DNA from 2 places in the Streptomyces sp. NBC_00094 genome. Region 2 is predicted to be linked to the other one. Evidence: predicted binding sites of a transcription regulator. Region 2 holds the regulator's gene; the other holds the start of a gene.
The links. Region 2 encodes HrcA, which represses chaperone genes, less so after heat shock. Its sites were predicted from a motif close to TTNGCACTCNGNNNNNCNGAGTGCNAA; they were not measured.
Positions count from the first base shown of each region.

Region 1 (8,578 bases), 1.8 Mb from region 2:
ACACGCCGAAGGAGCCGCACTGGTTCCTGGCCGTGATCGGCGCCGACCCCGCCGCCCAGGGCCAGGGCCACGGCGCCGCCCTGCTGCGCTCGGGCCTCGCCAAGGCCGACGCGGCGGGCCTGCCCGTCTACCTGGAGTCCTCCAAGGAGGACAACCTCCCCTTCTACGCGCACTTCGGATTCACCGTGCGCGAGGAGCTGAGCCTCCCCGGCGGCGGCCCCGCCCTCTGGTCGATGTGGCGCGAGGCCCGCGCGTAGGGCCTGCCCTGGGACCTGTCAGCTCGCGCCCAGCGATCCCAGGTGGTCCGCGAGGCGGTCGTACTGTTCCCGTACGCCCGTCTCCATGCCCGCCGCCAGCGCCTGGTCCCGAATCTCGTTCGAGGGCCAGACCGAGACGCTGGTCAGGGCCGTCCCGCCGTCCGGGGTCGCGTCGAAGGTCAGGGTGACCCGGACCGCGCCCGTGTCCGGCATCTGCTCGAAGACCTCCGTGTAGTCGAGCCGCTCGACCGGGACGATCTCCTCGTACGTACCGGAGAAGACGATCTCCTGACCGTCCGGGGCGGTCTGGCCCCACCGCCAGGCGCCGCCCACCCGGAGATCGATGTCGACGACCGTCGTGGTCAGCCCGGAGACCCCGTACCACGCGCGGACGTGCTCGGGGCGGGTCCAGGCTTCCCAGAGCAGGCGCGGCGGGGCGTCGAAGGTCCGAGTGATGACCAGCTCGCGATCGGCCGGCGTCGTCAGCAGCGTGACCATGGTGCGTTCCCTTCACGAAGGGCCCATTCCAGGATCGCCCCGCCTCTCCCCCACGTCACCTGCGGCGGAAACGCCCGAGGGCGGCACCCCCCTGCTGGGGAGTGCCGCCCTCGGTCGCGTTCAGCGATGAACCACCGATCCCGGAGGATCAGAAGTCCATGTCACCGCCCGGCATGCCGCCGCCGGCCGGCGCGGACGCCTTCTCCGGCTTGTCGGCGATGACGGCCTCGGTGGTGAGGAACAGCGCGGCGATCGACGCGGCGTTCTGCAGCGCGGAGCGCGTGACCTTCGCCGGGTCGATGATGCCCTCGGCGATGAGGTCGACGTACTCGTTGGTCGCGGCGTTCAGGCCGTGGCCGACGGGCAGGTTGCGGACCTTCTCCGCCACGACGCCGCCCTCGAGGCCGGCGTTGACCGCGATCTGCTTCAGCGGGGCCTCGAGGGCCAGCTTCACGATGTTCGCGCCCGTGGCCTCGTCGCCCGAGAGGTCGGCCTCGAGCTTCTCGAAGACCGAGGAAGCCTGGAGCAGCGCCACGCCGCCACCGGCGACGATGCCCTCCTCGACGGCCGCCTTCGCGTTGCGAACGGCGTCCTCGATGCGGTGCTTGCGCTCCTTGAGCTCGACCTCGGTCGCGGCGCCGGCCTTGATGACCGCAACACCGCCGGCGAGCTTCGCCAGGCGCTCCTGCAGCTTCTCGCGGTCGTAGTCGCTGTCCGAGTTCTCGATCTCGGCGCGGATCTGGTTCACGCGACCGGCGACCTGCTCGCTGTCACCGGCACCGTCGACGATGGTGGTCTCGTCCTTGGTGATGACGACCTTGCGGGCGCGGCCCAGCAGGTCGAGGCCCGCGCTCTCCAGCTTGAGGCCGACCTCCTCGGAGATGACCGTGCCGCCGGTGAGGATGGCGATGTCGTTCAGCATGGCCTTACGACGGTCGCCGAAGCCCGGGGCCTTGACCGCGACGGACTTGAAGGTGCCGCGGATCTTGTTGACGACCAGGGTCGACAGGGCCTCGCCCTCGACGTCCTCGGCGATGATCAGCAGCGGCTTGCCCGACTGCATGACCTTCTCCAGGAGCGGGAGCAGGTCCTTCACCGAGGAGATCTTGGAGTTGACGATCAGGAGGTACGGGTCGTCGAGCGACGACTCCATGCGCTCCATGTCGGTGGCGAAGTACGCCGAGATGTAGCCCTTGTCGAAGCGCATGCCCTCGGTGAGCTCGAGCTCCAGACCGAAGGTCTGCGACTCCTCGACGGTGATGACGCCTTCCTTGCCGACCTTGTCCATCGCCTCGGCGATGAGCTCGCCGATCTGGGTGTCGGCGGCGGAGATGGAGGCCGTGGAAGCGATCTGCTCCTTGGTCTCGACATCCTTCGCCTGCTCGAGGAGCGCACCGGAGACGGCCTCGACGGCCTTCTCGATGCCGCGCTTGAGGGCCATCGGGTTGGCACCGGCGGCGACGTTGCGGAGGCCCTCGCGGACGAGCGCCTGGGCGAGAACGGTGGCGGTGGTCGTACCGTCGCCGGCGACGTCGTCCGTCTTCTTGGCGACTTCCTTGACCAGCTCGGCGCCGATCTTCTCGTACGGGTCCTCGAGCTCGATCTCCTTGGCGATGGAGACACCATCGTTGGTGATCGTGGGGGCGCCCCACTTCTTCTCGAGGACGACGTTGCGGCCCTTGGGGCCGAGGGTGACCTTGACGGCGTCAGCGAGCTGGTTCATGCCGCGCTCGAGACCGCGCCGGGCCTCCTCGTCGAACGCGATGATCTTGGCCATGTGAAGTGGTCCTCCCGGACATGGGGTGGATAACGCTCCAGGACCGCGCCGACGCCCGCGACGGACGGCCTCCGGTGCTCCGCGTGGTTCCTTGCCCCACCCGGCCGGCGGCCTCGTCTGCCCGATCCTCGTAGCACTCTCACCTTCCGAGTGCTAACGCCAATGATTAGCACTCGCCCTAGGAGAGTGCAAGCGACTCTCGGGTTTCGGGCAGCTCCGGCAGAGGACTTCGGACAGCTCCGGCACGGGACTTCGGGCGACTCCGGCAGAGGACTTCGGGCAGCTCCGGCACGGCACTCCGAGCAGCTCCGGCACAGGACTTCGGGCGACTCCGGCACAGGCCTCCGGGCAACCCGGCACGGGCCTTCGAGCAACTCCGACAGCGGCCTTCCCGCAGCTCCGGCGCGGGCCGGGGAACGCGCGAGGGGCCCGCTTCCCCTCAGGGATGCGGGCCCCTCGACGGCGTTGCGTCGGTGGCCGATCGCGCCGCGCTCAGACGGCGAGCTTGACCATGTCCGCCTGCGGACCCTTCTGGCCCTGCGAAATCTCGAACTCGACCCGCTGCCCCTCTTCGAGGCTGCGGTAGCCATCCATCTGGATCGCGCTGTAGTGGACGAAAACATCCGCACCACCGTCGACCGCGATGAAGCCGTAGCCCTTCTCCGCGTTGAACCACTTGACGGTGCCCTGAGCCATGCCTAACTCCCCTATTACTGGCCCTTGCGCGGGACCGCACTTCGCGGACCCGGGTCAGACCCTGCGCCGGAACGCGTCGACCGCCGCTGAATGTATCTGCCCAACTGCCCTCTGCAACAGGTCATTCGGGCGAGAATTCTGGGCACTGCGGAAAGGGGAATTAGGGAGAATCCCCGGAGTTCCGGGGCAAGTCGGGCCCGGCAAAACGCGCAGAACGTACACAACGCGCAGGCACTTTGGCTGCTTCCTGACGCACAGGGACGCATTCTCATATGCGTCCGGCATGAGCAGCAGAGGGGGCTTCCCCAACTCTACCCCGCTCAACCCTGCAGAATTGCCCCTTCCGCTTTATGGCGCGGAAGGGGCAATTCAAGAAAGACGGGACAAGAGATGCGCAGGAAGCGTCAGCGGCCTCCGGCACCGCGCCCGACGGTCAGCCTCCGGCGACGGCCGGGATGATCGAGACGCCCGCGCCGGCCGGGGTGGCCGTCTCCAGACCCTGCTCGAAGCGCACGTCGTCGTCGTTCACGTACACGTTGACGAAGCGGCGCAGCTTGCCCTGGTCGTCCAGGACGCGGGCGGCGATGCCCGTGTGGTTCTTCTCCAGGTCCGCGATGACCTCGGCGAGGGTCGCGCCCTCGGCCTGGACCTCGGACTGCCCGCCCGTGTAGGTGCGGAGGATGGTGGGGATGCGGACGTTCACGGCCATGTCTTCGTACCTCTCAGTGGGCCAGGCCCGCGTCGCGGAACGCGTCCAGGCTCGGGCGGATGGTGAGGGTCGCCTGCGAGCTGTCGGCCACGGCGTCCAGGGTCTTGAGGCCGTCGCCGGTGTTGAGGACGACGGTGGTGAGGTTCGGGTCGATCAGACCCGCCTCGACGAGCTTCTTCGTGACGCCGACGGTCACGCCGCCCGCGGTCTCGGCGAAGATGCCCTCGGTCTGGGCGAGCAGCTTGATCGCGTCCACGACCTGCTCGTCGTTCACGTCCTCCACGGCGCCGCCGGTGCGGCGGGCGATGTCGAGGACGTACGGGCCGTCGGCCGGGTTGCCGATCGCCAGCGACTTGGCGATGGTGTTGGGCTTCTGGGGCCGCACGACGTCGTGGCCGGCCTTGAAGGCCACGGACACCGGGGAGCAGCCCTCGGCCTGGGCGCCGAAGATCTTGTACGGCTTGTCCTCGACGAGGCCCAGCTTGATGAGCTCCTGCAGACCCTTGTCGATCTTCGTGAGCTGCGAGCCGGAGGCGATCGGGATGACGAGCTGGTCGGGGATGACCCAGCCGAGCTGCTCGCAGATCTCGTACGCGAGCGTCTTGGAGCCCTCGCCGTAGTACGGGCGGAGGTTCACGTTGACGAAGCCCCAGCCCTCGCCGAGCGGGTCGCCGATGAGCTCCGAGCAGAAGCGGTTGACGTCGTCGTAGTTGCCCTCGATGGCGACGAGGTCACCGCCGTAGACACCGGCCATGACGACCTTGCCCTGCTCCAGGTCGTGCGGGATGAACACGCAGGAGCGGAAGCCGGCGCGGGCGGCCGCGGCGCCGACGGCGCCGGCCAGGTTGCCGGTGGAGGAGCAGGAGAGGGTGGTGAAGCCGAAGGCGCGAGCGGCCTCCAGGGCCTGCGCGACGACCCGGTCCTTGAAGGAGTGGGTCGGGTTGCCCGAGTCGTCCTTGACGAAGAGCTTGCCGGGGGCGACACCGATCTCGCGGGCGAGGTTGTCGGCCTGGACGAGCTTGGTCCAGCCCGGGTTCAGGTTCGGCTTCTCGGCGACGTCGGCGGGGACGGGCAGCAGAGGGGCGTAGCGCCAGATGTTGGCGGGGCCGGCCTCGATCTGCTTGCGCAGTGCCTCGGGGTCACCGGTGGGGAGGTCGTAAGCGACTTCGAGAGGTCCGAAACAGAGTTCGCAGGCGAAGATCGGACCGAGTGCGAAGATTTCACCGCATTCGCGACAGGAAAGCCCGGAAGCGGGACCGAGGTCGACGGTGGTGGCAGAGGCGACAGTCTGTACAGCCATGGAGGCGAGGCCCTTTCTCCTCATCTTTCCCATGACGAACTTTTCGTCATGAGACGGATTTGGCACCTTCCCTAGCCGGGAGCCTCGCTGGAGGACGAGTAACCGACTGGAGGGTTGCCGGGGCTTCAACGGGCCGTTTCCCTCTGCCCCTCTGGATGAGCGGTATTCGATTGTGAAGCGCGGTGGACTTCGTTCCTGCGCTCCGACGCGGGCGGCACCCCGACGTGCATCGGGCATCCGCGTTGTTCAAGACTGTAACCGAAGGCCTGGGCGCTTGGACGGGCCGTCCGTACCGCGAGATGGAGATCACGTGCTGGAAGAGGTGGAGCGCTGGCTGGACCGGCGGTCCTGGTCCGTGGCTGACCGGCCGATGGAGCGGATCCTCGCCGCCAAGCGAAACACGAAGGTCAGCGTCGTGCTGCCGGCGCTGAACGAGGAGGCGACGGTCGGGGACATCGTCACTGTCATCCGCCGCGAACTGATGTCGGAGGCGGTGCCGCTCGTCGACGAACTGGTGGTCGTCGACTCGGGCTCCACCGACCGTACGGCGGAGGTCGCCGCGGCCGCCGGGGCGCGGGTGGTCGCGCGGGACGCGATACTCCCGCGCATACCGGCCGTCCCCGGCAAGGGCGAGGTCCTGTGGCGGTCGCTGATGGTGACGAGCGGGGACGTCGTGTGCTTCGTCGACGCGGACCTCCGGGACTTCTCGGCGGACTTCGTGACGGGGATCGTGGGCCCGCTGCTCACCGATCCCGACATCGACTTCGTCAAGGCGACGTACGACCGTCCCTTCGACACCGGACTCGACGAGCTCGCCTCCGGCAAGACCCCAGGTCAGGGCGGTCGGGTGACGGAGCTGGTGGCGCGGCCGCTGCTCAATCTGCACTGGCCGCAGCTGGCCGGCTTCGTCCAGCCGCTGGGCGGCGAGTACGCGGCGCGGCGCTCCCTCCTCGAACGGCTGCCCTTCCCCGTCGGTTACGGAGTGGAGTTGGGGCTGCTCGTCGACGCGCTGCACACGGTGGGCCTGGACGCGCTCGCCCAGGTGGACGTGGGCGTGCGCAAGCACCGGCACCAGGACGAGCGGGCGTTGGGCCGGATGGCGGCGGCGATCTACCGGACGGCGCAGCTCCGGCTCTCGCGCGGGCACCTCGTACGGCCGCGGCTGACCCAGTTCGAGCGGGGCGAGGAGGGGTTCGTCCCCCGGACCTACGCGGTGGACACCGAGGAGCGGCCGCCGATGGCCGATATCACGGAGTACGCGCGCCGCCGCGTGGCGTAACGCCCACCGATGATCCGTTTTGCCTACATTGCCCTTTTATGCGCTTCAGACAACTTCACCTGGGCGGTGTGACGGCGGTGCTCGTCGGCCTCGCGGTGGCCTCGCTCCCGTTCACGGCGGCCGGTCCGGCCTCGGCGGACGTCATCGAGCCCTTCGGCAAGCGGTACGACGAGTCGCTCTACGGCGACTTCACGACGCTGGGCAACACGGTCATGGGGTGCCCCACCGACCCCGCGGACATGGCCACGCGCTGCGCGACCGCGGCGAGCGGGCAGGGCTCCGACAACAACAACACCTTCGTCATGCGGCGGCTCGACGCCGCCGGCCTGGCGGCGGCCGGCGCGGCGCCCGACTTCGGCTCCAGCACCGGCCACGTCAGGATCCCGGCGGGCGCCGAGGTCGCGTACGCCCGGCTGTTCTGGGGCGGCAACGACGGCACGTACAAGGGGCCGAGCGGGGCGCAGCTCAAGCGCTGCGACATCTCCGGCGCCGACGTCGCCCCCTCCCCCGGCGACCCGGCGACGACCGCGCCGGTGATCAAGGTCGGGACGGGGGCCGCGACCCCGGTCTCGATCGACAGCATGGTCGCCGACCCGTCCGACGCCAACGGCCCGCACTACTACACGGGCGAGTCGGACGTGACCGCCGCCTTCGCGGGCGTCTCGGGGACGGACGCGCAGGTCGCGGTGGGCGACATCTGGGCGCCGAACGGCAAGGGCTGCGTGGCGGGCTGGTCCCTGACCGTCGTCCACAAGTTCCCCGGCCCCGACCCGGTCCGCGCCCCCGAGCGGCGGAACGTGTACGTGTACGGCGGCCACGTCCTCCAGCGCTCGACCTCCCCCGCCACCACGATCACGGTCGACGGCTTCTACCGGAGCGGCGGCACGGCACGGGCGAGCGTGACCGCGTACGAGGGCGACTGGAACACCCCGGGCGACAAGTTCCTCGTCGACGGCAAGGTCGTCACCGAGGCCCACACGGGGAACACGAACAACTTCTTCATCAGCGAGGACGACGGCGCCGTCGCCCCGAAGCTCGTCAACAACCTGAGCATCGACGCCAAGGCCTTCGACATCCCGGACGGCGCCATCCCGCAGGGCGCGACCGCGACCGATCTGACGTTCTCCACGAACGGCGACACGTACGTGCCGTCCGGGCTCGCCTTCTCCGTGCCGGTGCCCGACCTGGAGATCACCAAGACGGCGAGCCCGCGCACGGTGAAGCCGGGCGACACCCTCACGTACACGATCACCGCGAAGAACATCAGCACGCTCGACTACCCGAACGCCAAGTTCAGCGACGATCTGACCGGGAACCTCGACGACGCCGACTACAACGGTGACGTGCGGACGGACCTCGGCGCGGTGTCGTACGTGAAGCCGAGGATCGGGTACGTGGGGGACATCCCCGCCGGGAAGACGGCGACGGTCACGTACTCGGTGAAGATCAAGGACCCGCCGACCGGGGACGGCAAGCTCCGCAACAGCGTCGAGGTGGAGACCCCGCGTTCCAACTGCGGCGACGGCAGCGAGGACCCGTCCTGCGCGGTGACCCCGGTGATCGAGAGCCCGAAGCCGACACCGACACCGGTGGACCCGACCGACCCGCCGGGCTCGCCCGACCCGACGGACCCGACCGATCCGACCGACCCGTCGAGCTCTCCGGCGCCGACGTCCTCCGCGCCCGTGGATCCCACGGACCCCGCCTCCCCGTCGGCCTCTGCCTCCGTCCCGGTGGGCACGTCCTCCCCGGTCGCCCCGGCCCCGGGGCCCCACGGACAGAACGGCGGCTCGATGGCCGAGACGGGCAGCAGCGGTGAGCGGCTGTGGCTGCTCGGCGCGCTCGGCGTGGCCCTCGCGGCGACGGGCCTGGTGGCGAAGGCGGCGATGCGCGGCCGACGCGACCACTGACGCCGACCGATCTCGTCGTCCCTTTCGGCGGGCCGATCCGACCACACACCGTGGCCGGATCGGCCCGTCTCGTATACGTACGTTTGAGCGTTTACGGGACGGGCTAGGTTCGCCACATGGCTACTGTGCTCGTGGCATCCAACCGGGGACCC
Region 1 is NZ_JAPEMB010000001.1:4,488,975-4,497,552, reverse strand. Features, by position in the region: gene OG580_RS19895 (GNAT family N-acetyltransferase) at 1-257, shown strand, start outside; gene OG580_RS19890 (SRPBCC family protein) at 276-755, opposite strand; gene groL (chaperonin GroEL) at 904-2,532, opposite strand; gene OG580_RS19880 (cold-shock protein) at 3,025-3,228, opposite strand; gene OG580_RS19875 (MoaD/ThiS family protein) at 3,662-3,937, opposite strand; gene thrC (threonine synthase) at 3,951-5,261, opposite strand; SAM riboswitch class I at 5,255-5,399, opposite strand; gene OG580_RS19865 (glucosyl-3-phosphoglycerate synthase) at 5,548-6,516, shown strand; gene OG580_RS19860 (hypothetical protein) at 6,555-8,426, shown strand; gene OG580_RS19855 (trehalose-6-phosphate synthase) at 8,543-8,578, shown strand, end outside.
Region 1: a site for HrcA is predicted at 2,699-2,725, ahead of groL (chaperonin GroEL). Genes of this name have one in related genera too.

Region 2 (8,578 bases):
CGAAGGGGCGGGGGAGCGGCCGCTCGGGTTCTACCTGCACGTGCCGTACTGCGCGACGCGGTGCGGCTACTGCGACTTCAACACGTACACGGCGAGCGAGCTGCGCGGTACGGGCGGTGTGCTCGCCTCCCGGGACAACTACGCCGAGCAGGTCGTCGAGGAGATCCGGCTCGCCCGGAAGGTCCTCGGCGACGACCTCAGGCCGGTGCGGACCGTCTTCGTCGGCGGCGGCACGCCGACGCTGCTCGCCGCCGGGGACCTCGTACGGATGCTGGGGGCGATCCGTGACGAGTTCGGGCTCGCGGACGACGCCGAGGTGACGACGGAGGCCAATCCGGAGTCGGTGAACCCGGCGTACCTCGCCGAGCTGCGGGAGGGCGGCTTCAACCGGATCTCCTTCGGCATGCAGAGCGCGAAGCAGCACGTCCTGAAGATCCTCGACCGTACGCACACCCCCGGGCGCCCCGAGGCGTGCGTCGCCGAGGCGCGTGCCGCCGGCTTCGACCATGTCAACCTGGACCTCATCTACGGCACGCCCGGGGAGACCGACGACGACTGGCGGGCGTCGCTCGACGCGGCGATCGGCGCGGGGCCCGACCACGTCAGCGCCTACGCGCTGATCGTCGAGGAGGGGACGCAGCTGGCGCGTCGCATCCGGCGCGGCGAAGTGCCGATGACCGACGACGACGTGCACGCCGACCGCTATCTGATCGCCGAAGAGGCCTTCGAGAAGGCGGGCTTCTCCTGGTACGAGGTGTCCAACTGGGCCACTTCGGAGGCGGGGCGCTGCCTCCACAACGAGCTGTACTGGCGCGGCGCGGACTGGTGGGGCGCGGGGCCCGGGGCGCACTCGCACGTCGGGGGCGTCCGCTGGTGGAACGTGAAGCACCCCGGGACGTACGCGGCGGCCCTTGCCGCCGGGAAGTCGCCGGGCGCGGGGCGGGAGATCCTCTCGGAGGAGGACCGGCGCGTCGAGCGGATCCTGCTGGAGCTGCGGCTCCGGGACGGCGTCGAGCTGTCGATCCTCAAGCCGGCGGGGCTTGCGGCGTCGGCGCGTGCGCTGGCGGACGAGCTTCTCGACCCGGCCTCTTACGAGGCCGGGCGGGCGGTCCTGACACTGCGGGGGCGACTGCTCGCGGACGCGGTCGTGCGGGACCTGGTGGACTAGGGCCTGTCCGGCGGGTCATGGCCGGGGTCGCGGCGCGTCGGGGTGCGGGGGGAGCAGGGGCGGAGGCTCGTCAGGGGGCCGTCACGAAGTCGATCAGTTCTTCCACGCGGCCCAGTAGCACCGGCTCCAGGTCCTTGTAGGAGTTCACGCGCTTGAGGATCGCCTGCCATACCGCGCCGGTGTTGTCCGAGGGCCAGCCCAGGGCCTGGCAGACGCCCGTCTTCCAGTCCTGGCCGCGCGGGACCCTCGGCCAGGCCCTGATGCCCACCGAGGACGGCTTCACCGCCTCCCAGACGTCGATGTACGGGTGGCCGACCACCAGGACGTCCGGGGACGTCACGTGCGCGGCGATCCGCGACTCCTTCGAGCCCGGGACCAGATGGTCCACCAGGACGCCCAGGCGGGCGTCCGGTGCCGGACCGAACTCCGCGACGATCGACGGCAGGTCGTCGATGCCCTCCAGGTACTCGACGACGACGCCCTCGATCCGGAGGTCGTCGCCCCAGACCCGTTCGACGAGTTCGGCGTCGTGCCGGCCCTCCACGTAGATCCGGCCCGCCCGCGCCACGCGCGCCCGCGCGCCCGGGACGGCGACCGAGCCGGAGGCCGTACGGGTGGGGCGTACCGGTGCGGCGGCGGACGGGCGGACCAGGGTGACCACCCGGCCCTCCAGCAGGAAGCCGCGCGGCTCCAGCGGGAAGACCCGGTGCTTGCCGAAGCGGTCCTCCAGCGTCACCGTCCCCGCCTCGCAGCGGATCACCGCCCCGCAGAAGCCCGTGGTGACCTCCTCGACGACGAGGTCGTGGTCCGCCGGGACCTCCGGGACGGGTGCCGAGCGCTTCCAAGAGGGCGTCAGGTCCGGGTCGTAGCTGCGCATTCGGGCGACGTTATGCGACGGAGAAGCGCTGTGCCAGTTCCTCGCGCTGGCGTCGTACGAACGTGGCGTCCACCACCGCGCCGTGCCCCGGCACGTACGCCGCCTCCTCACCGCCCAGCGCCAGCAGCCGGTCCAGCGCGTCGGGCCAGCGGGACGGGATCGCGTCCGGGCCGGCCTGCGGCTCACCCGACTCCTCCACCAGGTCCCCGCAGAAGACGACCTCGCGCGAACCGGGGACGCAGAGCACCAGATCGTGGCCCGTGTGGCCGGGGCCGACGTTCGCCAGGAGCACCTGGCGGCCGCCCAGGTCGAGCGTCCACTCGCCGGAGACCATGTGCCGCGGGGCCACGAGGACGTCGACGGCCTCCGCCGCCTCCCGGGCGTCGACGCCTTGCAGGACGGCGTCCCTGCGCAGGTCCTCCCGGTCCCGTTCCCGGCCGAGCAGCTCGTCCACCCCCACCGCGCCGAAGACCTCCGCGCCCGCGAACGCCGCCGTGCCGAGGACGTGGTCGAAGTGCGGGTGACTCAGTGCGATGTGCGTCACTCTTCGGCCGCCCGTCAACGCCTCGATCTGCGTCCGCAGCTCCGCGCCCTCCGTGAGCGTCGAGCCCGTGTCGTACAGCAGGAGCGCCCGTGCGCCCACGACCAGGCCCACCGTGGCGTCCCAGCCGGGCAGCCGACGCCTGCCCACTCCGACCCCGAGCCGCTCCCAGCCGTACGCTTCCCAATCGACATCCATGAGGCGACGCTAGCCGGTGCGCCGCCGCCTCCTTGCCAGGAGCGTTGCCCGCCGCCGTACACTGGCCGGGGGATTGCTGGCACTCGGACACGGTGAGTGCCAAAAGCGGAGCAACCGGAACGACGACGACAGCTGGAGGTGCGCACGAATGCTCAGCGAACGCAGACTCGAGGTCCTGCGCGCCATCGTCCAGGACTACGTCGGGACGGAGGAGCCGGTCGGCTCCAAGGCGCTCACCGAGCGCCACAAGCTCGGCGTCTCGCCGGCCACCGTCCGCAACGACATGGCCGTGCTGGAGGAGGAGGGGTACATCGCCCAGCCCCACACCAGCGCCGGCCGCATCCCGACCGACAAGGGCTACCGGCTCTTCGTCGACCGGCTGGCCGGCGTCAAGCCGCTGTCGACGCCCGAGCGGCGGGCCATCCACAACTTCCTCGACGGCGCGGTCGACCTCGACGACGTCGTCGGCCGCACGGTACGGCTGCTCGCGCAGCTGACCCGGCAGGTCGCCGTCGTCCAGTACCCGTCGCTGACCCGCTCGACCGTCCGGCACGTGGAGCTGCTCTCGCTGGCCTCGGCCCGCCTGATGCTCGTGCTCATCACGGACACCGGCCGCGTCGAGCAGCGCGTCATCGACTGCCCCGCGCCCTTCGGCGAGACCTCCCTCGCCGACCTGCGCGCCCGGCTCAACAGCCGGGTCGTCGGCCGCCGGTTCGCCGACGTGCCGCAGCTGGTGCAGGACCTTCCCGAGTCCTTCGAGGAGCTGGAGGACCGCGCCACGGTCTCGACCGTGCTGGCGACCCTCCTCGAAACGCTCGTGGAGGAACACGAGGAGCGGCTGATGATCGGCGGCACCTCCAACCTCACCCGCTTCGGACCTGACTTTCCCCTGATGATCAGGCCCGTCCTGGAAGCCCTGGAGGAGCAGGTCGTCCTCCTCAAGCTGCTCGGCGAGGCCAAGGAATCGGGCATGACCGTACGCATCGGGCACGAGAACGCCCACGAGGGGCTGAGCTCCACCTCGGTCGTCTCGGTCGGCTACGGTTCGGGCGGCGAAGCAGTCGCCAAACTCGGCGTGGTCGGACCGACCCGCATGGACTACCCCGGAACGATGGGAGCGGTACGCGCAGTGGCACGTTACGTCGGACAGATCCTGGCGGAGTCGTAAGTGGCCACGGACTACTACGCCGTACTCGGCGTGCGCCGCGACGCTTCCCAGGACGAGATCAAGAAGGCCTTCCGGAGGCTCGCGCGCGAGCTGCACCCGGACGTCAATCCCGATCCCAAGACGCAGGAACGCTTCAAGGAGATCAACGCCGCGTACGAGGTCCTCTCGGACGCGCAGAAGAAGCAGGTCTACGACCTCGGCGGCGACCCGCTCTCGGCCTCCGGCGGAGGCGGCGCGGGCGGCTTCGGTGCCGGCGGCTTCGGCAACTTCTCCGACATCATGGACGCCTTCTTCGGTACGGCCTCGCAGCGCGGACCGCGCTCGCGGACCCGCCGCGGCCAGGACGCCATGATCCGCCTGGAGATCGACCTCAACGAGGCGGCCTTCGGCACCACCAAGGACATCCAGGTCGACACGGCCGTCGTCTGCACCACCTGTTCGGGTGAGGGCGCCGCGCCCGGCACGTCCGCGCAGACCTGCGACATGTGCCGCGGTCGTGGCGAGGTCTCCCAGGTCACCCGGTCCTTCCTGGGCCAGGTCATGACCTCCCGGCCCTGCCCGCAGTGTCAGGGCTTCGGCACCGTCGTCCCGACCCCGTGCCCCGAGTGCGCGGGCGACGGCCGGGTCCGCTCCCGCCGCACGCTCACCGTGAAGATCCCGGCCGGTGTCGACAACGGCACCCGGATCCAGCTCGCCGGCGAGGGCGAGGTCGGCCCCGGCGGTGGTCCGGCCGGTGACCTGTACGTCGAGATCCACGAGACGCCGCACGACACGTTCCAGCGGCGCGGCGACGACCTGCACTGCACGGTGACCATCCCGATGACGGCGGGCGCGCTCGGCACGAAGGTGCCGCTGCAGACCCTCGACGGCATCGAGGAGATCGACATCCGCCCGGGCACCCAGTCCGGCCAGTCGGTCCCGCTGCACGGACGCGGCGTCACGCACCTGCGGGGCAACGGCCGGGGCGACCTGATCGTGCACGTCGAGGTGCAGACCCCGGGCAAGCTCGACGCCGAGCAGGAACGCCTCCTGCGCGAGCTGGCCAAGCTGCGCGGCGAGGAGCGGCCCACCGGGCAGTTCCAGCCGGGGCAGCAGGGGTTGTTCTCGCGCCTGAAGGACGCTTTCAACGGGCGGACCTGACCGGACGACAGCATGCGGGGAGGGGCGGGACGGCGATGAGCCGTTCCGCCCCTTTCCCGTTCCGACCCGCTCCTTCCCCGTTCCGACCCGCTCCTTCCCGTTTCCGGAGGGCCTGCTTCCGTTACCTGACGTACCGATTCGGCCCGGCCGCACGGCCATGAAACGATGCCCGTATGTCCACCACCGCACTGAACGATCTCTTTCGGTTCCCGATCGTGCAGGCCCCCATGGCGGGTGGCGCTTCCTGTCCCGAGCTCGTCGGAGCCGTCTGCGAGGCCGGTGCGCTCGGCTTCCTGGCCGGCGGATACAAGACGGCCGGAGGCCTGTACCAGGAGATCAAGCAGGTACGCGGGCTCACCGCGCGCCCCTTCGGCGTCAACGTCTTCATGCCCCAGAGCAGCAGGCACGCCGACCCCGCCGCCGTCGAGGTCTACCGCCACCAGCTCGCCGGCGAGGCGACCTGGTACGAGACCCCGCTCGGCGAGGCCGACGACTCCCGCGACGACGCCTACGAGGCCAAACTGGCCATCCTCCTGGACGACCCGGTCCGCGTCGTCTCCTTCACCTTCGGCTGCCCCGCCGCCGACACGCTCGCCGCCTTCGCCCGTGCCGGAACGTTCACGCTCGTCACCGTCACCTCGGCCGAGGAGGCCCTCGCCGCCGAGCGGGCCGGTGCCGACGCCGTCTGCGTCCAGGGCGTCGAGGCCGGCGGCCACCAGGGCACGCACCGCGACGACCCGGAGGGCGACGGCACCCCCGGGACCGGCCTCCTCGCCCTCGTCACCGAGGTCCGCGAGAGCGTCGGCCTGCCGATCGTCGCCACCGGCGGGATCATGCGCGGCACGCAGATCGCCGCAGCCCTCGCGGCCGGCGCCGACGCCGCCCAGCTCGGCACCGCCTTCCTCGGCTGCCCCGAGTCGGGCGCGCACCCCCTGCACAAGCGGGCCCTGACCGACCCGCTCTTCACCCGGACCGCGTTCACCCGGGCGTTCTCCGGGCGCCCCGCGCGCGGACTCGTCAACCGCTTCATGCGCGAGCACGGGCCGTACGCCCCCGCCGCCTACCCCGAGGTCCACCACCTCACCACCCCGCTCCGCAAGGCCGCCGCCGCCTCGGGCGACGCCCAGGGCATGGCCCTGTGGGCCGGGCAGGGCCACCGGCTGGCCCGTGAACTCCCCGCCGGGCAGCTGGTCGAGGTGCTGGCCGCCGAACTCGACACCGCCCTCTCCGAGCTCGCCCACAGGAGCGCCCCATGACCGCACCCGTCTTCGTCGTCGACACCGTCCCCGGCCCCGGGAGCTTCCTCCTGGACGGGCCCGAGGGCCGGCACGCCGTCTCCGTGAAGCGGCTGCGGGAGGGCGAGGAGCTCGTCCTCGCCGACGGCCGGGGCCGCTGGGCGGAGTGCGTGGTGCTCGCCGCCGAGGGCAAGGACCAGCTGACCGTGCGGATCGCCGAGGTACACGAGGACGCCGAGGAGACGCCCCGGATCACCGTCGTCCAGGCGCTCCCCAAGGGCGACCGGGGCGAGCTCGCCGTGGAGACCATGACGGAGACCGGGGTGGACGCGATCGTGCCCTGGGCCGCCTCCCGCTGCATCACCCAGTGGAAGGGCGACAGGGGCCTCAAGGCGCTCGCCAAGTGGCGGTCCACCGCCCGCGAGGCCGGCAAGCAGTCGCGCCGCACCCGCTTCCCCGAGGTCGCCGACCTGATGACGACCAAGCAGCTCGCCGCCCTCCTCGCGGCCGCCGACTTCGCCGCCGTCCTGCACGAGGACCGCGACCACCCCAGCGGCGCGCTCGCCACCGCCGAACTCCCCGAGAAGGGCTCGATCGTGCTGATCGTCGGCCCCGAGGGCGGAGTCTCCCCGGACGAGCTCGCGGCCTTCGAGGCGGCCGGCGCGAAGCCGTACCGCCTCGGCCGCAGCGTCCTGCGCACCTCCACGGCCGGTACGGCGGCGACGGCCCTGGTCCTGGGGCGCACGGGCCGCTGGAGCTAGGGGTGTCCGGAAAGTAGTGCCGCCGTCTGCCCGCGGGGCAGGGGATGCGGCGACCGGGGGTTCCGGGGGCCGTCAGGGTGTCGAAGAGCGGTCGGCGCCTCGGGCGGCGCCCCCCACGCGCCCCCTGGGCCGACCGGGGGACGCGACCGTGCCGGTGTCGGCGGATAGCATTCCCGTCGTACCGATCCACATCAGAGGCGAGGAGGCCCGGGCCATGGCCGGAGAGCCGCAGAGCGACTGCCTGTTCTGCAAGATCGTGGCGGGGGAGGTGCCGGCGACGATCGTCCGCGAGACGGAGACGACCGTCGCGTTCCGCGACATCAACCCGCAGGCGCCCACGCACGTCCTCGTCATCCCGCGGCTCCACTACCCGGACGCGGCCTCCCTGGCCGCCGCCGCGCCGACCGTCGCCGCCGACGTGCTGCGCGAGGCCGGCGAGGTCGCCGCGCAGGAGAAGGTCGACGGCCACGGATTCCGGATCGTCCTCAACACCGGCGCCGGCGCCGGCCAGACCGTCTTCCACGCGCACGCGCACGTGCTGGGCGGCCGCGGCCTCAACTGGCCCCCCGGCTAGGCCGTGTCCGTACGCGAACTGGTCGTCCTCGGGACCGCCAGCCAGGTCCCGACCCGGCACCGCAACCACAACGGCTACCTGCTGCGCTGGGACGGCCAGGGCATCCTCTTCGACCCCGGCGAGGGCACCCAGCGGCAGATGCTGCGGGCCGGGGTCGCCGCGCACGACCTCGACCGGATCTGCGTGACGCACTTCCACGGAGACCACTCGCTCGGCCTGGCCGGGGTGATCCAGCGGATCAACCTCGACCAGGTCCCGCACCCGGTCACCGCCCACTACCCGGCGAGCGGACAGCACTTCTTCGAGCGGCTGCGGTACGCCACGGCCTACCGCGAGACCGTGAAGCTGACCGAGTCGCCCGTCGCCGCCGACGGGCCGCTCGCCGTCACCGAGACGTACACCCTCGACGCGCGCAGGCTCTCGCACCCCGTCGAGTCGTACGGCTACCGCCTCACCGAGCCCGACGGGCGCCGCATCCTGCCCGAGCGGCTCGCCGCGCACGGCATCACGGGCCCCGACGTGGGCCGGATCCAGCGCGAGGGCTCCCTGAACGGCGTGAGCCTCGACGAGGTCAGCGAGGTCCGGCGCGGGCAGCGCTTCGCCTTCGTCATGGACACCCGCCTCTGCGACGGGGTGCACGCCCTCGCCGAGGGCGCCGACATGCTCGTCATCGAGTCGACCTTCCTCGACGAGGACGTCCGCCTCGCCACCGACCACGGCCATCTGACGGCCGGCCAGGCCGCGGCGGTCGCACGGGACGCGGGCGTACGCCACCTCGTCCTCACCCACTTCTCGCAGCGCTACTCCGACCCGGCCGAGTTCGAGCGGCAGGCGCGGGCGGCCGGGTTCGACGGCGAACTGAGCATTGCCCAGGACCTCATGCGGGTCCCCGTACCGAAGAGATAGACACCCCCCA
Region 2 is NZ_JAPEMB010000001.1:2,671,656-2,680,233, reverse strand. Features, by position in the region: gene hemW (radical SAM family heme chaperone HemW) at 1-1,168, shown strand, start outside; gene OG580_RS11535 (DUF3097 domain-containing protein) at 1,239-2,045, opposite strand; gene OG580_RS11530 (MBL fold metallo-hydrolase) at 2,056-2,784, opposite strand; gene hrcA (heat-inducible transcriptional repressor HrcA) at 2,933-3,952, shown strand; gene dnaJ (molecular chaperone DnaJ) at 3,953-5,092, shown strand; gene OG580_RS11515 (nitronate monooxygenase) at 5,266-6,348, shown strand; gene OG580_RS11510 (16S rRNA (uracil(1498)-N(3))-methyltransferase) at 6,345-7,088, shown strand; gene OG580_RS11505 (histidine triad nucleotide-binding protein) at 7,303-7,662, shown strand; gene OG580_RS11500 (ribonuclease Z) at 7,666-8,568, shown strand; gene OG580_RS11495 (adenosine deaminase) at 8,578-8,578, shown strand, end outside.